Regions from separate parts of the Halomonas sp. MMH1-48 genome, predicted to be linked through region 1. Evidence: predicted binding sites of a transcription regulator. Region 1 holds the regulator's gene; each other region holds the start of a gene.
What was found. The regulator PhoB, encoded in region 1, activates phosphate uptake and scavenging genes when phosphate is short. The targets are predictions, from matches to a motif close to TGTCATANNNNTGTCANA.
Positions count from the first base shown of each region.

Region 1 (5,667 bases):
CGTCCTAGCGCGTCGTCAGCCAGCCGCCTCTGACCTGCGCTTGGTACTAGCGGTCATTCGCGCCACGTCGGATCTCGAGCGGATAGGCGACGAAGCCAGCAAAATAGCCCGTAACGCACTTTTGCTGAGTGAGAACAGCAGCAGTATTCGTGGTTTGGTAGAAGTGCGACATATCAGTGAACACGTGCGTAAGATGCTACGCGATGCGCTGACGGCCTTTGCCCGCTTCGATACCGAGCTTGCCATGCAGGTCGTGCGGGAAGACGAGTCCGTGGATGACGAATACGGCAGCGCCATGCGCTCGCTGATGACGTTCATGATGGAAGACTCGCGCTCGATCAGTTCCGTGTTGAGCATCATGTGGGTTCTCCGAGCATTGGAGCGCGTGGGCGACCACGCCAATAATCTGGCGGAGTACGTGGTCTACCTGGTGAAAGGCTTGGATATTCGCCACAGCGACCCCGACACCCTAGATCAGAAGATGCTGAAAAAGCCTTGACCTGACAGGTCATTGCTCCTGCAATACGCCCAGATGACTCATCTGGGCGTTTTTAAAGGAGACAACATGGTGGATGCCATCACGGCGTTGAGCCAAGGCACGCGTTTGGTGTATCAAAAAGGGCTGCGGCGCTACATTTTCCTCCCCATCCTGGTCAACCTCATCGTCTACGCCAGTATGCTCAGCGTCGTATTCCAGGGCTTTTCAGGCTGGTTGGATAGCGCCATGACCATGGTGCCCGGTTGGCTGGAGTGGCTCTCCTGGCTGATTTGGCCGCTCTTTTTCGTTAGCCTGCTGGTGGTGATCTTTTTCACCTTCACCCTCGTGACTCACCTCATTGCCGCACCGTTTTACGGCTTTCTTGCCGCAAAAGTCGAGCGACAAGCCACCGGGCGGGAACCGCTGGACGATCGCGGACTGGCTAAAACGGCCATCGACGCACTGGGGCGCGAGCTGGTCAAGCTGGGCTATATTCTGCCGCGCATGGCGGCGCTGTTCATGCTCAGCTGGATTCCCGGCCTCAACCTACTTGCGCCGCTTTTGTGGGCGCTGTTTTCCGCCTGGGTGATGGCGATCACCTATCTGGATTATCCAATGGATAATAACAAAGTCACGTTTCGTGATATGCGCAGCCGCCTCTCGCGACGCTGGTGGCCCAGCCTTACCTACGGCGGGTTGATCATGCTGGTTACCTGGATTCCCCTTGCCAACCTGTTTTTGATACCCGGCGCCGTCGCAGGAGCAGTGCTCATGTGGGACGGGCATTATCGCGGCACACAGGATGTAGTGAATCCTTGACGTCGCGTCAGTGGGAGGCATAGACACAAAAAACCCCGCCTAGGCGGGGTTTTAGGGATATAGCGCTGAGCTTACCAACGGATACCGTCACCTTCGTCGCGGTTCAGCTCATTGGCGTCATAGCCCGTTTTGCGGGTGGCTGTATCGGTTGAGTCGTTGGCGCTGCTAGACGTAGAGTAATCCAGCGTGTCACCTTCGTCATGGATCAGGTCACTAGTAGAGTACTGGGCCGGACCTGACGTATTGTGCGAGCTTGGCTCGATAATATCGTGACCTGCAGAACGGTCTTTATTCAATTCAATGGACGTGTGGGCAAAGGCCATTGGACTTGCAACCAAACCGAATGCAACGCTTAGAACAGCCGTCTTTTTCGCTAACTCGTTAAATAACATCGCTACGTACTCCTTTAACGTGGAGCCAGTCGGCGTAGGCCAGAACCAGAACACATGAGCGCCTACGACTAATGGCTAACTTAACACCTAGTTAGTGCACACAAGATGCCAAATTACATAGAAAATAAAAAATTATTTTATAAACATGTATTTATACAAATTACATTGTGCGCAATATAATGCAGCAACGTAAAAAATACCTCAAATATATTGTGCAATAATGACACATGCGCCGTGTACGTGGCGCAGAATGACTCACCTTAAGAAAGATTCCGCAGACTTTCATGCAGGCTCGTTCTAAAGAAAACCTTACATACCCTCTGCATATGCCGCAGGCACAAAAAATTAGACCCCGCAGGGCGGGGTCTTGGTCACTCTTACTTGTCAACGATACTGACGTCTGGCTTCCTATCCTTTTGCGGGGTGCCAACCTTGGTATATCCCCTGACCAGCGTATTGATCGTTATCTGATTCTTTCCATGAATCTTTGAGCATCCTTGCTATAGGACATCCTTGCCCCTTAAATGCTCACTCCTAAGCGTAAGAGTTTTTAACAGCTTTGCAAATAAATGTTACAACTTACATGCCGCTATTTTCTTCCGGAAGCTCTTCGGTGCTGTCGTATGTCGCATCCGAGTCATCGCTCATGGAATTCGGCTCCATATCGCTGGCGTTATCGCCTTCGTCATGGGTTAAATCTTGGTTGCCATGATCAGATGTCATTCCAGTATTGCTGGATTGAGATTCTACCGGCTGCTCATCTGGAGAAATATTGTCGGCCGGGTCAGCAGGCTCTTGGGCAAAAGCCAATGGGCTTGCTACCAAACCAAACGTTACACCTAAAATACCAGCTTTCTTGAGTAGTTCCTTGGACATCATATTCCGCCTCCTCGATCGCTGTGAAATACCGCTTTAGTAAGGAAGAGCGACTTCATGTCTTACCAGTTCCTGCGGTAATCTTCCTTACCAGAATTTTTGCATCCGACATGCCAAAATTTCAAAAAAATAGAAAAATACATGTAAATACAATAGTTTATAAAAAAATAAAGCCATGCCAAAATAGCTTCAGCCGCGATTTCATAGCGAGTTAATTGGCTACATATGGCACATGCGCGGTGTTTGACCATGCTTACATGCCAATATGACACACTTGTACATAGATTATGCAAATCGACGAATGAGGAAGGATTGAGTGTACGAGGTGAGGCCGGTGAAACGAGTGGCCGAGCGGCGTTTTTAATCGTTGACCACCCGAGTGGCCGGGAATACGCAACGGAACAGTGCCCCTTCACCGGGCAACGACTCCACTTGGAGCTGCGCATCGTGGCGCAGGAGAACGTGTTTTACAATGGCCAGGCCCAGCCCAGTGCCACCGGTGGCGGTGCTGCGGCCCTTATCGACGCGGTAGAAGCGTTCGGTGAGACGCGGGATATGGACCGGATCGATCCCTTCACCGTCGTCGTCCACTTCGATGCAGGCACTGCCATTGGGCAGAGCCGCCCAGCGGAGCGTGATTTGACTTCCCTCCGGCGTATAGCGCACTGCGTTGAATGCCAAGTTGGAGATCGCACTGCGCAGCTCCTGCTCACTGCCGATTAGGCGCGCTTCGCAATCGAGTACGATCTGCACGCTGTGTTGCTGGTGAGACAGCGCCAGCGCATCGCGGCGAATACTCTCCAGCATCGGCCCGACGGCAAGCGGCTGGTGATCTTCTCCCCCTCGATCGATTTCGAGCCTAGAGAGCAGTAGCAGGTCGTTGACCAAGTTCTGCATGCGCTTGGTCTGCTCCTCCATTTGACCGATGCCTTTGCCCAAACGGGGCGGCAGCAGCTCTTTCAAATCGCCATAGGTTTCCAAGTAACCCGACAGCACGGTCAGCGGTGTGCGCAGCTCGTGAGACACGTTGGCTACGAAGTCACGGCGCATCTGTTCGAGGCGATGCAAGCGCGTAATGTCCCGGGCCATGACCAAGCGCTCGTCATCACCATAGAGCGTGATTTGATACTGCAGAATACGCCGCTCATCGATGGGTGAGGTGAGTGTTAGCGGCTCGCCATACTCCCGGGCATTGAAGTAGCTAATGAAGCGTGGGTCGCGCAGCAAGTTGGTAATATGCTGCCCGCGGTCATGGGCGGTTTGCAGGCCCAACATCTCGGTAGCCGCGCTGTTCCACCACTCTAAATCACCATGCCGATCCAGCATCACGACGCTATCACGCATCGCTTCCGAGGATTCCTGAATACGCGCAAGGGTCGCCCGCAGGCGGCTTTGCGTGATGCGTTGGCTCTTTTGATAGCGGTAGAGACGATCGAAAAGCTCACCCCAAAGCCCCGTTGCCGCGGGCGGCTCATCGTGAGGGTGAAGCGTCAGCCATTGGAACAGCGCCTTTAATTGGCGCAAGTGATAAATCAAACAGAATAAGAGGCCAGCGGCGAGCCCCACACCGGGATACCCCACCAGCCACCCCAGGCACATGCCCAATAGCGCCAGCCAGGTAATGCGCCACCATTCACGGCTCCACAGGCGCACGACTACACCCGAGCAGAGAAACGATACCCAGTGCCCCGCACTGTTTGAATCAAATTCTGGTGCGCCTCCCCTAGCGCCTTACGCAACCGGCGAATGTGCACGTCCACCGTGCGCTCCTCTACGTACACGTTGCCGCCCCACACCTGATCGAGAAGCTGGCTACGGGTATAGGCACGCTCTTGGTGGGTCATGAAAAACTGCAGTAATCGATACTCGGTAGGGCCCATCTCTAGCGCCTTGCCATGCGCGCTAACACGATGGCTCACCGGGTCTAACAGCAGCCCATTGATTTCGATGGGATCTTCCACGCCGCGCGGGGTCGCCCGACGCAGAACGGCTTTCAGGCGCGCTACCAGCTCACGGGGCGAAAACGGCTTGGTGATGTAATCGTCGGCGCCCGCTTCCAGACCTTGGATCTTATTATCCTCTTCGCCCTTGGCGGTCAGCATGATGATCGGCAGTTCCGCAGTAGCCTCTTCGCGCTTGAGACGGCGTGCCAATTCGATGCCGCTGGTGCCAGGCATCATCCAGTCCAGCAGCAGCAGGTCGGGCTGATGATCTACGACCATCGCGTGGGCATCCTGGGCGTTATCCGCTTCAAGCACGCGATAGTCAGCCATTTCCAGCGCCACAGCGATCATCTCGCGAATGGGCGCCTCATCATCGACGATCAGTACGGTCTTGGCGGTCATTCCAGGGCCTCACGGTGTGCTAAGAAAGCTCATGTATGCGAAAACGGTTCAATGACATGTCTGTGACGATAACACCATGACTTAATGACAATTCTATGACACCCAGCAATATTAGCCAGCCACGGGCCACTCGCTTAGAGCAATGCCGGCAAAGACCAAGAGCCCCGACCAGTGATTATTCAAAAACGCTTGGAAACAGCGATCACGCTCCCGGTGAACGATCAAACGCTGTTGATGGGCAAAGGTTACCGCCATTCCGACCACACCGAGCCAGAAGAAACCGCCCAGGCTCGCCATCAGCCCCACCCAAATCAACAACGCTAGGGTGGCAAGCTGCAGCAAGCCAATGATGAGACGGTCGGCACTGCCAAACAGCACCGCCGTGGATTTGATGCCGATCTTCAGGTCGTCATCGCGATCGACCATGGCGTACTGGGTATCGTAGGCCACTGTCCATAGCACGTTAGCGCTGAACAGTAGCCACGCCACGAGTGGCACCTCGCCGAGCACGGCGCCAAACGCCATCGGAATCGCCCAGGAGAACGCCGCCCCCAGGACCACTTGGGGAAAGTGGGTATAGCGCTTCATGAAAGGATAAATGAACGCTAGCAGCACACCGCCGAAGGAGAGCAGCACGGTAAACCAATTGGTCAACAGGACCAACACGAAGGCCGCCGCCACCAGCGCCACGAACAGCAGCTGCGCCTCGGTTTCACTAATACGGCCGGTGGCCAGCGGCCGCTGCCGGGTGCGCTTT
Region 1 is NZ_JAKRFL010000004.1:38,743-44,409, reverse strand. It holds gene phoU (phosphate signaling complex protein PhoU) at 1-499, shown strand, start outside; gene cysZ (sulfate transporter CysZ) at 566-1,297, shown strand; gene MHM37_RS05270 (hypothetical protein) at 1,369-1,689, opposite strand; gene MHM37_RS05265 (hypothetical protein) at 2,269-2,568, opposite strand; gene phoR (phosphate regulon sensor histidine kinase PhoR) at 2,926-4,218, opposite strand; gene phoB (phosphate regulon transcriptional regulator PhoB) at 4,221-4,910, opposite strand; gene ubiA (4-hydroxybenzoate octaprenyltransferase) at 5,022-5,667, opposite strand, start outside.

Region 2 (5,667 bases), on a different contig from region 1:
CAACGCTACGTCATGAATGTTGATGATAGCGGCCAGCTCGCGCTCGGCGCACAATTCACGAATCAAACGCATGATTTGGCGGGAAGTTTTCGGGTCTAGACTGGCTGTGGGCTCATCCACCAACAGCAGTTTGGGGCTTTGCAACAGCGCCCGGGCGATGCCCACCCGCTGACGCTGGCCGCCGGAGAGGGCATCGGCGCGTTTATCGATCGCGTGGGGCAAGCCAACGCGCTCCAGCAGTCGAAACGCTTCTGCCACGGCCTCCTGGGGATAGCGGCGCAAGAAACTACGCCAGAACCCCACATACCCCAATTGGCCCGACAGGACGTTTTCCATCACGCTCAGGCGGTCCACCAGCGCATACTCCTGGAAGATCATCCCCATGGCGCGGCGAGCGTGGCGCAGACGGCTACCCGAGAGTGTCGTCAGCTCCACATCGTCTAATCGAATGCTGCCTTGCGAGGGTTCTACTAGTCGGTTCACGCAGCGAATCAGAGTGCTCTTTCCCGCGCCAGATGGGCCAATCAGCGCCATGACCTGCCCTTTGGGCAGCGACAGCTGAATATCGGTCAGCGCGCGATCGCCGGTTGGGTAGCGTTTGCCAACGCCGGTGAGTGTCAACATGGGAAGTGCCTCAGTGTCTGATACTCAAGTGCTTATATGAATAAGGGCTTATGTCATTAGCTACATAGCGGCTCGGCCAGAAGGTCGCCCTCCTGGCCGAGAAAACGCACGGAATGACGGATCGATCAATCGCAGTCGTACGTCACGCCGTTGGCATCGGCGATGGTACGGATCACGGACCAGTTCTCTTGGTAGGTGATCGGAATGAACTGTGCTTCACCGGAGTTGGCAAACTCGGCTTCCAGCGGTGTGCCTTCCCAGTCGTAGCTAAAGAATGCATCCTGAATCTGCTCGGCAAGTTCAGGGTTCAGATTGTGCGCCAGACCGTAGGCCGTCGTGGGGAAGGTTTCAGAGGTATAGATGACGTTGTAATCATCTTCGCTCACCACGTCGCGCGACAGCATGCGTTTGGCGACGGAGTTGGCAATGGCGGCCGCGTCGTAATCTTTGTTCACGACGCCTAGGATGGAGTTGTCGTGAGAGCCCGAAAAGGCGGTTTCGAAGTCTTCACCCGCTTCCAGGCCGTACTCGGAGCGCAGCAGCGCGGAGGGAGCGCGAAAACCGGAGTTGGACGTTTCGGAGGTAAACGCCAGCTGACGACCGGCCAAGTCTTCCACCGACTCAATGCCACTATCGGGGTAGGTGATGATTTCCATCTCGTAGCCGAAGCTACCGTCTTCTGCCGCCATCATGGCAAAGGGACGGAAGCCACCACAGTTGACCGCCACCGGCACACCGCCAGTGTTGAAGCCCGCCACGTGCAAGCGTCCTGCGCGCAGGGCTTCCTGCTGGGCAGCGTTGGACTGCACGGGGAAGAACTGGACGTTTTTACCGGTAGCGTCGCTCAGATGGTCCAGAAAATCGGCCCAAACATCGGCATAAACGGCGGGATCTTCCACCGGCGTATAAGCAAAGACCAGCGTATCGGGATCGACCCACTGCGACTCGTCGCTGGGCACGTCGGCGATCATGTCGCCGTCGCTGTCCGTGTAGCGTGAAGAGAGGTCAGCCGAGGCAGACACCGCTGCCAGTGAAAAAGCGCCTACGACAGCGGCGCTCAACAGCGTACGAGAGAAAGAGACAGAGTGCATGTGCATGGCATCACCTAAGCGAGTTATGAAGTGTTCATGCCATAGTGGCGGGCCAATATGACAGCAGTGGGACACTCCCGTGACGCTTGGGTGACGACGACATGACGACCTACTGGGCTTCTCCGGTGCAGCAGCCCCGCCGCTCGACGAACAGACTGTTGCCCGCGATTTTTTTGGCCTGATGCTTTAGCTCTGATAGCTGCGCGGCGATATCCAGCGCCTTGCAGGGCGCTGGGTCAGTAATTGGCTTGACCGCAATCGAGACGCTGACAAAGGGGAAGAACGTCACGCCCCCTTGTCGGCTTTCAATGGAAATTCCCCCCTGCAGCCGATCACTCTCCTCATAAAACCCCGGCGCCAGCACTTCGAAAGAGTGGAGAATTTGCTCGCAGACGTTTTGCCAGTGCTCTAACGGCAGCAGCATCATGAAATCGTCGCCACCGATATGCCCAATAAAGCCCCCCGCGCTCTCCACTTGAGCCTGGAGCAGCCGTGAGAGCGAAATGATCACGTGGTCACCGCGAGCATAGCCATAGGCATCGTTGAACGCTTTGAAGTTGTCCAGATCGACGTATGCCGCCGCGAACCCACGCTCTTCGGATAAATACGCCGCCAGGGTTTCGTTGATCAAAATATTGCCGGGCAGCCCGGTAAGAGGGTTGGCATGGCGCGCTTGACGCACTTGAATCGCGGTAATCTCCCGCAGCAGATCGACGATATTGCCCATGCCCAGGTAGTGACCGTCACCGCCGACGATGACGAAATATTCCTGTTCGATATCGCGGCTGTCGGTGAGCTGTTGACTCAGGGCCTCTAAAGAGAGCTCTGCGTCCGCAACGATCATTTTAGGATCGGCGATATCTAACACGCGACGTTTGGCATACAGCGCGTGGCCGTACTGATTGGCAAACAGCGTCAAAAAAGCGTTGCGGCGGACCACTGCCACAGGGACCCTCTCTTCCACCACCGCCACGCAGCGCAGCTTAGGGTCTTCGCGAAAGCGTTCAGCCAGCGCGGGCACTAAACAACTTGCCGGGACGCTCTCGATGGGACGCAAGATGGAGTGCGCCGTGCGTCCCGCCGGGCCTTTGAGCTGGGTGGTGGCGGGCAATAGCGTATTAAGCTGCATGGGTGGCTGAGGGCTCGGTCGAGCAAAATAGAACCCTTGCAGCAGTGCCAGCCCGCGATCGAGTTCCCATAGGCAGAGATGCTCGGCCGCCGTTTCGACCCCCTCGGCAATGAGCTGGCAATCGAGGCTGCGGGCGACATCCAAAATCGAGCGCAGAAACTCGCGCTTGGCGGGTTCCTGATCGATCCCAGAAATAAAATGACGGTCAAGCTTGACGAAATCGGGCCGTAGCTCCGACCAGTGGCGAAGACTCGAGTGACCAGCCCCCAAATCGTCCAATGCCACCTGAAACCCCATGTCGCGGTAGTGATCTACCGCTTGGCGCATCAGCTCGTAGTCGTGAATCGGCACATGCTCGGTCAGCTCGATGACTACCCGCTCGGGTGGCAAGCCGCTCTCTTGGATAAAACTGAGCGTCAGCCCTTCACGAAAATCCCGCTCCACAATGGTCAGCGGCATGACATTGAGAAACAGCAGTCCCGGCAGGTCGAGCTCGGCAAAGCGGCGTATGGCAAGACGCCGGCAAAGCAGGTCCAGCTCGACCAGCAATCCCGCCTGGGTCGCCACATCGAATAACCGCAGCGGAGAGTGAAGCGGAGACGTTTTTGGCCCGCGAATCAGCGCTTCATAGCCGTAAATAGCCTGCTGATTGGCGTCCACGATCGGTTGGAACAGCACGTGCAGCTCTTCTGCCGCAATAATGTGATTTAGCCACTGCGCTTCTTGTGCGGTCATATGCCTGCTGCCCTATCAAACGTCGACTATCCCTATGATTCGTAACGCTCCATGAGGAAGGTACTAGGGCAGCAAGGGTGCGTCATTGTGATGACATTTGTATGACAACCAGCGGTTCTTTACGTGTCGGTAGGGATCGCCGGCGGTGGAAACACTGCCTCGCCACCGCTGGCATCGAGCTGGCGAATGTCCGTTGGCTTGCCCTGCTCATCCAGGCTCACCAAACCAATGCCACTGGCGTTCCACAGTCGCTCTCCGGCGCTGGCTTGGTCAGGGTCGCGGGGGTAGATGCTAAGCTTACGCCGCTTGGTGAACCAGTTCAGCGGCGACAGCGGTGCGTAGAGCCAGCGGTTCAAGCGGTCAAAGGTATTCAGCAGCTGCTTGGGAAAGGTATTTTTCACTCCGCTGGAGGTGATCTGCCATAGCTGGGGAGCGCGCTTCTGACGGCGCACGACGATGTCGTAGGCAAAGGAGTAGTGCACATCTCCCGAGAGAATCACGTAGTTACCGGGCGTTTTGGAGTGCCGCCAGATATGCAGCAGCACGTTAGCCGCGCCGCGGTGCGCCATCCAGTTCTCGGCATCGACCACCAACGGCTTGCCCGCCAGGGTAAAGAGCTTTTGAATGCCTTCGATCAGTTTGACGCCAAACATCGGCGCAGGCGAAACGATGACCGCGCTTTGGGTGCCCAGCAGCGCCTGCTGCATCTCCATCAGCGCTTCCCAATCCATCAAGCCAGACGGGCGGTTGGGGCTGCGCTCGCTGCGCCAGCGCCGGGTGCGGGTATCCAGTACGATGAGCGTGGGCGTGCCCGGCACCTGAAACTCCCAGCCCTGAAAGCGCAGCAGCCGCTCGATAAACGCGTCCTGGTGGTCAGGCTTCAGCGGGCCGACATCGTCGAACAGCGTGATCGCTTGGTGAAGCAACGGATTAAGTTTATCGGGCGCATTCCCCCACCCCTGGCAAAGCAAATACGCCACCAGCGCGTTACCAATAATGCGCTTGGAGAACGGATGCCCATAGGCGCAGCGCTCCCAGTCGGCGGTCAGGTTCCAGTCATCGGTGACATCATGATCATCGAAAATCATCAGGCTGGGCACGTGGGCCATTAACCGAGCGCACTGGGGCAGCCCCTCTACGAACGCTTCGATGATTGCCTGCTCTTCGCGATAAGCCTCGGCCTCTTTTTCGCCTAGCGCCGGTGCCTCATAGGCGATCACTTGCCACGGGGTCGGCGACCATACCAGGCAGTACATGGCGAGCATCTCGGCCAGGGTCATGAGATGATTCTGGGCGTTGGCCGATGTAAAGACGGGTTTTTTCACGCCCCCAAAAAAGCGCTCACGCAAGGCAGCATTACTGGTGACATCCGGCAGCAGTGCTTCTCGATGGTAGTAGCTCTCCGGGGCATTGTAGAGTGCCTGGCTATCCTCGACGGTCGCACCTTCCAGCCACTCATCGACCAGCCCCAATCGGGCAATCAACGCATGTACAGCGCGCAGCATAGGGCCCGCCACGTCGTCGACGTACACCTGATCACCGGTCATCAGCAGCCATGCGGGCCACTCGGAGGGCGTCTCCTGACGCTCGGCCAGCCAGCTATCGGCCCTTACTAAGCCGTCGGCGCTGTCGTGGTGGGGTTTACGGCAAGAGCCGTGCATCAAGCGGTGGTGGCGAGAGGCCAACACAAAGCCCGGAGAGTCGTAGCCATCGTGGCATAGCCACGGCGCCCATTCCGGCAGAGGCCGCCACTGCCCTTCCTGGCTTTTCACCTGAAGATCGTAGGCAATACGGGTATCAGTGGGTAGCGCGACGGGCAGCCTTAGGTCAATCGCATGAATATAGGCATGCCGCCCAATCGCTACGCATTGATGGGCATTATCGAGTGCGTAGGTCTGCTGGGCGTCTTGCCCGGAATTCAACACGAGCTGCATGGTGAGCGGCCGGGTCGCTACCAGCCATAAAACGAGCCGGGACGGCGACAGCCGCCTCAGCAAAGGCCCAACCAGAACGTCGGGTAACGTCGTAGCGATTCGCGTCATTTCACACCCTCTGTGCTGTGTGTTGCATCGCTGCTTGACGGGTCGA
Region 2 is NZ_JAKRFL010000012.1:20,184-25,850, reverse strand. It holds gene phnC (phosphonate ABC transporter ATP-binding protein) at 1-624, opposite strand, end outside; gene phnD (phosphate/phosphite/phosphonate ABC transporter substrate-binding protein) at 750-1,715, opposite strand; gene MHM37_RS11705 (bifunctional diguanylate cyclase/phosphodiesterase) at 1,825-3,579, opposite strand; gene MHM37_RS11700 (alkaline phosphatase D family protein) at 3,699-5,621, opposite strand.
Region 2: phnD (phosphate/phosphite/phosphonate ABC transporter substrate-binding protein) is a predicted target of PhoB. The motif match lies at 1,772-1,789, and genes of this name have one in related genera.

Region 3 (5,667 bases), on a different contig from region 1:
GAAAAAGCCCGCGCCCAGGCGGGCAGCGATCGGCCGCTCGGGCGGCCCGATTTTGCCCGGGCGCTGGTGGCGGAAGGCGTGGTGGCCGACTGGGCCGGCGCGTTCAAACGTTATCTAGGCAGCGGAAAGAAGGGCGATGTCAAAGCCCACTGGCCGGAGATCAGCGAAGTGGTGGGTTGGGTCGTGGCGTCTGGCGGGGTGGCCGTGCTGGCTCATCCGCTACGCTACGGGCTTACTCGGCGGAAACGCGGTCTGCTAATGGATAGCTTCATGGACGCCGGAGGCCAAGGGGTGGAGCTAGTGAGCGGACAGCAAAACCCGGACACCACCCGCGACCTTGCGCGCCAGCTCGTCGAACGCGAGCTATACGCCTCACTGGGTAGCGACTTCCACTTTCCCGGCAGCCATGCCGCCCCAGGCAGCATGAGCCCGGTACCCCGTACCGCCGCGCCGCCGATTTGGCAGCATCCTCGCTTGGCTCATCTGCGCGATGCCCCCAGTGGCATGCTGGTCCGTGGGTGTTAAGCGGTTGAATCAGCTACGCTGAAGAGAACACTCTCACCTCTGCCGACTAGGAGTCATCGATGAGCCAGTACTTTCAGATACATCCGGAAAACCCGCAAAAGCGGCTGATCGATCAAGCCACCGAGATCATTCGCAAAGGCGGCGTGGTGGCGTACCCCACGGACTCGGGCTATGCGCTGGGTTGCCATCTAGGCGAAAAAAAAGCCATCGAGAAAATCAAATGGCTGCGCTCGCTGGATGACAAGCACAACTTTACCCTGGTGTGTTCGGACCTGTCCGAAATAGGTACTTACGCCAAGGTGGATAACGCCGTATTTAGACTGCTAAAGGCCCATACCCCGGGCCCTTACACCTACATTCTCGATGCCACCACCGAGGTGCCGCGCCTATTGCTGCATCCCAAGCGCCGCTCCATCGGCGTACGGGTGCCCGACCACCGGATTACCCACGCGCTGCTCGACGCGCTGGGTGAGCCGCTGATGAGTGTGACGCTCATTCCTGTGGGTGAGGCGCTGCCGATGAGCGACCCCGAGGAGATCCGCGACCGCTATGGGGCTCATCTGGATTTGATTATCGACGGCGGTGCTTGCCACCTCGACCCCACCAGCGTGATCGACCTGCGCGAACTGCCGCCAAAAATCGTGCGGGAAGGGCGTGGCGACATCACCCCGTTTCAAGACGGATACTAAACGTGTCGGACGACGGGGGCGCATGGCGCCCCCGTTTCCTGGCATGAGCGCTACGAATCGCTTGGTGTGTCATCGTCAGTGTCGTCCTCTTTTTTCTGCGCTTTCTTGCGTGGGTCTTCGCTATCTTCATCCAGCCAAGTGCCGCAGCGTAGGCAGTAGCGGGCGCGCTTTTCATGACGGTCGTGGCCGCAGCCAGGACAGGCCTCTTCCGAGTAGCGGTCTTCACGAATCGAACGAATGACTTGGGCCGAGAACACGCCGGTGGGCACGGCGATGATCGAGTAGCCAATCAGCATCAGGATGACGGTGATGGCTTTCCCTAGGGGGGTGGCGGGCACGATGTCACCATAGCCCACCGTGGTCATGCTCACGATGGCCCAGTAGATCGACATGGGAATGCTGGTAAAGCCCGCCTCGGGCGATTCGATGGTGTACATCAGCGCGGCAAACAGCGTGACGACCATGAGAATGCTGCTAAAAAAGAGCAGAATCTGGCGCAGACTGCGTTTGAGCGCATCCAGCAGTAGGCGACCTTCGCCGACGAATTCCATCAGCCGTAAAATGCGAAAAATCCGCAGCACGCGCAGAATTCGCACGATCACCAGCCCATGGGCGCCCGGCACCAGCAGCACCAGCCAAGTGGGAATGATGGCCACGACATCGACGATGCCATAAAAGCTCTTGAGGTAGACCGTCGGGCGCTCCAAACAGTAAAGACGGACCAGCAGCTCCAGGCTGAACAGTAGCGTAAAGGCCCACTCTACGTAGAAGAAGAGCTGCCCGTAACGTTCGGCATAGATCTCGATACTGCCCAGCAAGATCACCGTCACGCTCAGCAGGATGGCGACGATGAGCGCAATGTCGAACGCCTTGGCCCCCGGCGTATCGGATTCGAAAATAATGTGAAACAGCCGGGCGCGAAGTCCGTCGGCACCGGGCGTAAGGGGAAAGCTCATTGCATCATCCTGAAGTCGGCTTCATCAATCGGGCAGTGTGGTTAGCGTAGCGCGGTTTCGTGGGCCAAGCGACGGGCCAGATTTAACGCAGCAACGCCGTAGGTCGTCGACGGCATGCCTTGGGCATTCAGCGCGTTGGGCAGTGCTTCTGCCTCGCTGCGCGCTGCACTATCGAGCTGGGGGTGCTGGGCCAACGTATCCAGCGCCTGACGTGCGGCGTTTAGATGCGCAGCGTCGCCGCTATCATGATAGGCGTCCAGCGCGACGGTGGCGCGGTGCAGCCACTCGGCAGGGCGCTTGGCGGCGGGCAGCGGCCAGTGCTGGTGGCCTAGGGCATTGCCCCGCGCTGCCTTGCTGGTATCGGAGGGGCGCAGCGCTATTTGGCTCGCCAACTCGACGGCGAGCGTCCAGAGCGCTGCCGGGGCACCGGCTTTCAGTTCCAGCTCCACTTCGCGAATCGGCGCTCGCGCGCTGCCGCAGACGATCTCTCCTTCGTCCAGCACCAGTTCGATGTCGCTGTCTTGCCACACTAACTGCCAGCTTTTCCGGGTGAAATCGGTGCTGAGCGTCGGGCGCAGCGCTGCGATGCAATCGCCAAGCGCCCCTTGAAACGGAGGCAGCTCTGCCAGCGCCGCCTGGTCGAGAGCGGCGGAGGGAACTTGCCACTCCCACTCCTGTCGGCTGGAGAGTCCGCCACCGCCCTGGCCGGCCGTTTTGACGGTTTGCAGCACTTGCTGATCAATGGTGCGAAGGCGCACCGCCACCCGTGCGGCGGCCAAGTCGCCTGTGGGGGTATCGAAGTAGGTGTTGGCGAGCTGCTGCTGTTGCGGTGGCGTCGCGACCAGTAACGGATGATGGCACAGCGCACCCGACTGACCGCTGGGCAGGGCCAGCTTGAGCTCCACTTCCGTAGGAGCTGGCGTTTTGGTTGACTCTTTCATGACAATCGCCACCTCGATATTGTGACATTTTGGTTAATTTTTGATGACATTATGAACTTTTCATGACGGCGGCGGGCGCACTCTTTATACTGGCGCCCGCCATTTCCAGGCTCCCCGAAAACAGGCTAAAGGCTATATGGTAACCTCCAACCCTTTTTCCGCGATGTTTGGCCGCTCGCCATTCCAGCCGCTGCTGGCCCACATCGTCAAGGCCAATGAATGTGCCGATCAACTGCTCCCGTTCTTCGAGGCCACGTTGACCGGTGATTGGGATACGGCGGCAGAACTGCGCGAGAACGTGACGCGCTTAGAGCACGACGCCGACACCCTGAAGACAGAGCTGCGGCTGAACTTGCCCAACACCATGTTCCTGCCCGTTTCGCGCTCTGACCTGCTCGATCTGATCAGTGTGCAGGACAAGATCGCCAACAAAGTCCGCGACATTACCGGCATCATGCTGGGCCGTAAAATGCGCGTGCCCGACGTGTTGGCCGAGCCGATGCGTGACTACATGCGTACCAGTGTGGCGTGTGTGGCCCAAGCGCGCCAAGCATTGGAAGAGTTGAAAGACCTGCTGGAGTCCGGCTTTGGTCGCAATGTTTCCGACGTCATGCAGAACATGATCCGCGAACTCCACACCCTCGAACATCAGGCCGACAGCCAGCAGGTGGCGATCCGTCGTCAACTGTTCGAGTTGGAGAGCCAACTGCCGCCGGTGGACGTGATCTTTCTCTACAAGATCATCGAGTGGGTCGGTGAAGTCTCTGACCGCGCAGAGCGCGTGGGCAGCCGCCTGCAGATTTTGACCGCACGCTAAGGGATACTCATGCAGATTATTGCTCAGCACGGTGACATCTTCATCATTCTGGCCTGTTTGTTCGGCTTCTTCATGGCCTGGGGCGTGGGGGCCAACGACGTGGCCAACGCCATGGGCACTTCGGTGGGGTCGAAAGCGATCACCATCAAACAGGCGATCATCATTGCGGTGATCTTCGAGTTCCTGGGCGCGTGGCTGGCGGGTGGCGAGGTGACCAACACCATCCGTAAAGGGATCATCGACCCCGAACTGCTGCAAGAAGACCCGCAACTTTTGGTGTACGGCATGTTGGCGGCGCTGTTGGCCGCCGGTACGTGGCTGCTGGTGGCCTCGGTGAAAGGTTGGCCCGTCTCCACCACGCACTCCATCGTCGGTGCGATCGTAGGCTTTGCGGTCGCCGGTCTGGGGGCGTCTACCGTCGATTGGAGCGCGGTGACCACGATTGCTGCCAGCTGGGTCGTTTCCCCGCTGCTGGCCGGTACCATCGGCTTCGTGCTGTTCAAATCGGTGCACCACCTGATCTTCGAGAACAATAACCCGTTCACGGCCGCCAAGCGCTACGTGCCGGGCTACGTGTTCTTGGTAGGGTTCATCGTTGCCATGGTGACCTTGACCAAAGGTCTCTCCCACGTGGGGCTCGATCTCACCTTCAACCAGAGCCTGCTGCTATCGATCATGATCGGCTTGGTCATCATGGGCATCGGCATGCTGATGCTTCGCCGTATCAAGTTCGAAAAGAGCGCCAACGACCACTTTGGCTACGCCAACGTTGAGCGCGCGTTTGGCGTGCTGATGATCTTTACCGCCTGCGCCATGGCGTTTGCCCACGGCTCTAACGACGTGGCCAACGCCGTGGGGCCGCTGGCAGCGGTCATCAGCGTGGTGCAAACCGGTGGTGAAATCGAAGCGTCCGCGCTGGTGCCCTGGTGGGTATTGGTGTTGGGGGGCGGCGGTATCGTCGTGGGTTTGGTGACCTACGGCCATAAAGTGATCGCCACGGTCGGTACCGGCATTACCGAACTGACCCCGAGCCGCGGTTTTGCGGCGACGCTGGCAGCGGCCACCACGGTCGTGCTCGCCTCGGGTACCGGCCTGCCGATTTCGACGACCCACACCTTGGTTGGGGCCATTCTCGGCGTCGGCTTGGCGCGCGGGATGGCGGCGTTGAACCTGCGCGTGATTGGCACCATTGCCATGTCCTGGTTGATCACGCTGCCGGCTGGCGCGGGCTTGGCCATTCTGTTCTTCTTCATGTTCAAAGGCATGTTTGGTTAAACGTTCGGCACGCCAAGACGACACTGTTTGACCTACAGCGGCACCTTCTTTGCAGATGATCTTCTTATCAGATCGTTGCAATAGAAGGTGCCGCTGTTTTTGGTGCTCTGTTAAAGTAACTAGCGTCACTTTCATTCACCTGCTGCCGGAGAGCGGCCCTTGGACACTCGTTTCCCCTTCGTAGATTGGTTTCGTAACGCCTCCCCGTACATCAATGCCCATCGGGGGCGAACCTTTGTCATCTTGATCGAAGGCGAAGCCATGGCGTCTGGCCGAGGGGAGCAGCTCATTCAGGATTTGGCGCTGCTGCACACCTTGGGCGTGCGCTTGGTGGTGGTGTTTGGCATTCGCCCCCAGGTGCACGAGGCGCTGACGGCCGCCGGTGTCGAGCCTACCCGCATCGATGGCCGCTGGGTCGCCGACCGCGCCGTGATGGCTCATGTGGAGCAGGTGGCCGCTCACCA
Region 3 is NZ_JAKRFL010000002.1:10,791-16,457, reverse strand. It holds gene MHM37_RS02175 (PHP domain-containing protein) at 1-525, shown strand, start outside; gene MHM37_RS02170 (L-threonylcarbamoyladenylate synthase) at 585-1,214, shown strand; gene MHM37_RS02165 (ion transporter) at 1,265-2,170, opposite strand; gene MHM37_RS02160 (CYTH domain-containing protein) at 2,212-3,111, opposite strand; gene MHM37_RS02155 (TIGR00153 family protein) at 3,248-3,928, shown strand; gene MHM37_RS02150 (inorganic phosphate transporter) at 3,938-5,203, shown strand; gene argA (amino-acid N-acetyltransferase) at 5,363-5,667, shown strand, end outside.
Region 3: MHM37_RS02160 (CYTH domain-containing protein) is a predicted target of PhoB. The motif match lies at 3,143-3,160, and genes of this name have one in related genera.

Region 4 (5,667 bases), on a different contig from region 1:
CCATGCTGAGTTGGATTCCGCTGCTGATCGCCGGTATTGCGTTAGTGCACGGGTTTATTGGAATAAAGGGGATGAACGGGCTGTGGCTGGTAGCATTCTATGTGCTGCTGATCACGACCTGGCCCACGATTCTCATTGTGCTGCTGTTGGGGCTGATCGATACATTCGCGAACGTTCGCGCACGCCTTGCCCGCAGCAATTGACAAGAGGTTTACGAGATGGAAGTCATTCTGCTCGACAACATTGGTAAGCTGGGCGGCCTGGGTGACAAAGTCACTGTCAAGCCCGGTTATGGTCGTAACTACTTGGTACCCTACGGTTTAGCCGTACCGGCCACCAAAGAGAACGTAGAAGCGTTCGAAGCGCAGCGTGCCGAGCTCGAAGCACAAGCCGCTGAGCGTAAAGCCGAAGCCCAAGCACGCGCTGAGCAGCTCAACGACATCGAACTGTCGTTGGTGTCCAAAGCCGGTGACGAAGGCAAGCTGTTCGGCTCTATCGGTCCGCGTGACCTGGCCGACGCCATCTCCTCTGCTGGCATCGAAGTTGCCAAGAGCGAAGTGCGTATGCCGCAGGGCCCGATTCGCCAAACGGGCGAATACGACATCGACCTCCACCTGCATGCAGAAGTGGACGCCGTTGTACGCGTGGTCGTTGTCGCCGAGTAATCTCGCTCGCCAACGCTAACGCCTCAAAGGGCGCGGGATCTCCCGCGCCCTTTGTCTTTTATGAACCGCTGACGAGTGTGATTCGGCCAGTGGTGTGAAGGAAGCTGCCCGGCTAAGATAAGCGCCGTTGGCAACGCGTTACATTTAAGGAGCTCGCTATGCAGGACCAGCCCTCTGCTGATCAGGAAACGGCGGCGCTAAAGCTGCCGCCGCACTCGCTAGAGGCGGAGCAGTCGGTGTTAGGCGGGCTCATGCTAGACAATCAAGCCTGGGATAACGTGTCCGAGCGCTTGGTCGCCGACGATTTCTATCGCTATGAGCACCGTTTGGTGTTCAACGTGATGATTCACTTGGCGGAATCAGGGCAGCCGCTCGATGTGGTCACGCTGTCCGAAGCGCTGGAAGCGCGGGACCAGTTGGATACCGTCGGCGGGCTAGGGTTTCTGGCGGAGCTTGCCCGCAATACGCCCTCGGCCAGCAACATACGCGCCTACGCGGATATCGTTCGCGAACGCGCCACGCTGCGCAAGCTGATTCGTGCCGCCAACCAAATCGCCGAAGGGGCGTTCTCACCGCAGGGACGACCCGCCGATGAGCTGTTGAACGAAGCCGAGCGGCTGGTGTTTCAAATTGCCGAAGAGCGCCCCAAAACCGGTGGACCTATCGGTATGAGCGATCTGCTCACCAAAGCGGTCGACCGCATTGATGAGCTATTCAACCTCAAAGGCGAGATGACTGGTCTCTCCACCGGTTTCCGCGATCTGGACGAGATGACCTCGGGTCTGCAGCCCTCCGACTTGGTGATCATCGCTGGGCGTCCATCGATGGGTAAGACGACATTCGCCATGAACTTGGTCGAGCATGCGGTCATCTCTAGCGACAAGCCGGTCATGGTGTTCTCCATGGAGATGCCCGCAGAGTCGCTGATGCTGCGTATGCTCTCTTCACTGGGGCGCATCGACCAGACGCGCGTTCGCTCGGGCCAGCTGGAAGATGAGGATTGGCCAAGGCTCACATCGGCTGTCAACCTTCTCAAAGACAAACAGCTGTTCATCGATGATACCGCCGCGCTCTCGCCCAATGAGATGCGCTCGCGACTGCGCCGTATCGTGCGTGAGCACGGCAACATGGCGCTGATCATGATCGACTATCTTCAGTTGATGCAGATCCCTGGCTTTTCCGAAAACCGCACGGGGGAAATCTCTGAGATCTCACGCTCTCTGAAAGGTTTGGCAAAGGAGTTCAACTGCCCGGTCGTGGCGCTTTCGCAGCTTAACCGCTCGCTCGAACAGCGCCCCAACAAGCGCCCCGTGATGTCGGATTTGAGGGAGTCGGGCGCGATCGAGCAGGATGCGGACGTCATTGCCTTCGTTTACCGGGATGAGGTGTATAACCCGGACAACCCAGATAATCAGGGCATTGCGGAGCTCATCATCGGTAAGCAGCGTAACGGGCCGATTGGCACCGTTCACATGGCTTTCATTGGTAAATACACGCGCTTCGAGGATTTGGCGCCCGATAGCTATGGCGAGGCGTTTGGCGATTAACTTGAGCGTCATGGGGGAGAACGTATAATGCGCACCCTCATGAGTAGTTCGCCTCGAGCAGATAGAGAGACAGGAGTAACAAATGGCAGGTGGTTTTAGGCGCGGTAACCGCAAACGTCTTCCGAAACTGGAAGGCCGTGGTGAACTCCAGTCGCTAGAGCGCGAAGGCCCTTTCAAAGAGTGGCTGGGCATGCCCGATCTCTATCGCTACTTTTTGGTGGTGGAGGGGGAGAAGTACAGCTACCAAACCGAAGATGCTGAACTCCCCGTCGTTGTAGGCGACAAAGTGGTGTTTCGCTATAAAGAGACCAAAGGTGGGAACTGGATCGATCGTAACTCGCTGGGCAAAGCAATCGACCCCTCCGAGTATCAATAAGTCGACCGTTAGTTGACGATTGAGACAGGAACTCTTCCCTGTTATTGCCGTCTTAGGCAGTTAGTGCCAAGGTAATATGATTGTCATGGAGCCGCTTCATGCTGTGTTCCATGACGATGACCAATAACAGGAGGGAACCATGGAACTGAAAGCGCTGAAACAGTTCGTCGTGAATCACGACAATTTTGAAATCCGTGTGATTACCCATTCGGGTAGTCGTTTTTACCAAGTCGAGCTTGAAGATGTAGAAGGTGAGCGCCACATGTTGATGCAGCGCGGTAAACCGATGCTGTTTCGCTCACTGGATGACGTTTATCTAGAGCTCAAGCGTGCGGGTATCCATCGCGCCTACTTAGTGCAGCACGTGCCTCAAGATGAGGTGATTGGCCGCGACGCTCATTATAGTGCGCCGCTGACCTCGCGTATGCCGCTCGTCTTTTGATCCAGCCGCTGTATTAGCTGACGGTTTTACCCTGTCGTTTTTCCCACCATCGCCCCAGCCGAATACGGCGACGGGCAAAGAAACGGTAGCCTGCATCCATCATGCTGCGCAGGCCCGGTAAGTAAGATAGCTTTACCAGCCGCCGGTAGCCCAACACCGCATAGAGGGCCCGGCTGGCGTCCATCCCGATGAACCACCTCCCTTCTTGATCTTGCAAATGCAGTTGGCCCATCATGGCGTCGAAACTGCGACCGACCTCGTCTGGCTTGAACTCGCTGCTCTGAATATCGACCAGCCGAACGCGAGACCGATGGCGGTGTTTGGCGAGCCAAGCGACTTCCACTCGGCAAAAGGGGCAGTCCCCGTCATGGTAGAGCGTGACCGGAGCCTGGGCATCCAGCGCTGCGAAACGGCTCATGAGCGGTTCTCCGAGTTAGATGTAGAGGAAGCGTGTTGGGCAGCAGAGGCATAGCCCTTCGTATGCGCCGGTTGGCCGTAGCCTTTACTGGTTGGCAGTTTGGCAAGGAATTGCTCGGCCTGCTGGCGAATGGCCTCGCGCTTCTCCTCTTTCATGCGTCCTAACGAGCCATAAATGAGCTTCATTCGTGGATTACGGTTGAGCCGTTCCGCATTGGTTTCCAAAAAGTGCCAGTAAAGACTGTTGAAAGGGCAGGCTTTGGGGCCGGTCATCTGTTTGGGCGAGTAGCGACAGTGCTGACAGTGATCAGACATCTTATCGATGTATTTACCCGAAGCGCAGTAAGGCTTGGAGCCCATCAAACCGCCATCGGCGTGCAGTACCATCCCGAGGGTATTAGGCAGTTCGACCCACTCGCAGGCATCGGCGTAGACGGCGAGGTACCAGTCGCACAGCGCTTCGGGCTTGACGCCGCACAGCAGGGCAAAGTTGCCGGTGACCATGAGTCGCTGGATGTGGTGCGCATAGCTGTTGTCGATGGTCATTTGAATGGCGCGCTGCAGGCAGCGCATGTCGGTGTTGGCGTCCCAATAAAACGCGGGCAGCTCGCGGGTGAAGCCTAGCTGGTTCTCCTGTTTGTACCCGGGCATGTGCGTCCAGTAGAGCCCGCGCACGTATTCGCGCCAGCCGAGTATTTGGCGGATGAAACCCTCTACCGCATTGATAGGCGCTTTGCCCGCATGGTAGTGCGCCTCGGCGGCGTCACACACTTCCATCGGCGAGAGCAGGCCAATGTTCATCGCCGCAGACAGGCGTGAGTGATACAAAAAGGGTTCTCGGTCACTAATGGCATCTTGGTAGCGGCCAAAGTCTGCTAGCCCGTGTTCGATGAAGTGGTTCAAATCGACCAGTGCCTGCCGCCGGGTGACCGGCAAGTTGAAGGTCTCCATCGTTCCCATGTGATCAGCGAAATGGTCAGCGGCGTCCTTAAGAGCTGCTTTTGTCACGTCATCCTGGCCGTGGTTGGGCAGTGCAGGAAAGCTCAGCGAGGCATCGATGGGCTCGCGGTTGTCGTGGTCGTAGTTCCACTGGCCGCCGCTGGGCGTATCGCCCTCCATGAGCAGGCCGGTGCGCTTGCGCTGCTCGCGGTAGAAATACTCCAGGCGCAGCTGTTTGCGGCCCTCTGCCCAGCGTGAAAAGTCGTCCGGTGTGGTGAAGAAGCGGTCATCTTCCCACAACTGCCAGGGGAGGGCGTTGTGTTGGCGCTGCTGCATGTCGTTCCACAGCCGCCACTCGCCGGGGCGGGTAACGCGAATTTCATCACAGCCGTACTGCTTGGCGAGCCGCTCGGCTTCTTCTATCAGCGACTGGGTGTTATCGCCATCATTGATGCGGCTGTAATGCACCGTATAGCCTTTGTCTCTCAAGGCGTCGGCAAAGTGGCGCATGGCGGCCATGAAAAGACCGATCTTATGCAGATGGTGAGGCACGTAGCGTGCCTCTTCGGCCACTTCGCACATCGCCACCACCGCATTGGAAGGCGCTTCGCGAAGGGTTGGCAGCGTCAGCGTGAGCTGATCACCCAGTACCAGGAGTAACGGCTTGGACATGAGTTGGCCTGCAGTTATACAAATAATGTTGATAGTATAACTTTATGCCGCGACTTTGCTGAAAAGTGTTAAGATTTTGCCCATTACGTACACCCGAGGAGTTAGCGAGATGGCCGATAGCATCGTGAAGGATCAACCCGGTGAGGGGCGCTTGGCCCACGCGCCCAGCAGCCACCCTGCCGTTCCCCGCGCCAAGGTGGGCGTCGTTCTAGCGAATCTGGGAACGCCCGATGCCACCGATTACTGGTCCATGCGTCGCTATCTCAGCGAGTTCTTGTCCGATAAACGAGTCGTAGATTATGCCGGATGGAAATGGCAGCCTCTTTTGCAGCTCATCATCCTGACCAAGCGTCCGTTCTCCTCGGGCAACGCGTACAAAAGCATCTGGAATAACGAGAAGAACGAAAGCCCGTTGCTGACCATCACCCGTGCACAAACGGAAAAAATGACCGAGCGCCTGAAAGCGCTTTACGGCGACGATGTCGAGGTCGATTTCTGTATGCGCTACGGCAATCCTTCAACGGACAGCGTGCTCAAACGCATGAAAGAGAAGGGTTGTGAGCGCATCGTCTTCTTCCCGCTCTATCCGCAGTACGGCTCGCCCACTAC
Region 4 is NZ_JAKRFL010000022.1:21,032-26,698, reverse strand. It holds gene MHM37_RS15220 (hypothetical protein) at 1-203, shown strand, start outside; gene rplI (50S ribosomal protein L9) at 219-665, shown strand; gene dnaB (replicative DNA helicase) at 824-2,212, shown strand; gene MHM37_RS15205 (hypothetical protein) at 2,295-2,588, shown strand; gene MHM37_RS15200 (DUF6482 family protein) at 2,728-3,030, shown strand; gene MHM37_RS15195 (DUF393 domain-containing protein) at 3,044-3,448, opposite strand; gene MHM37_RS15190 (cryptochrome/photolyase family protein) at 3,445-5,058, opposite strand; gene hemH (ferrochelatase) at 5,168-5,667, shown strand, end outside.
Region 4: MHM37_RS15200 (DUF6482 family protein) is a predicted target of PhoB. The motif match lies at 2,659-2,676, and genes of this name have one in related genera.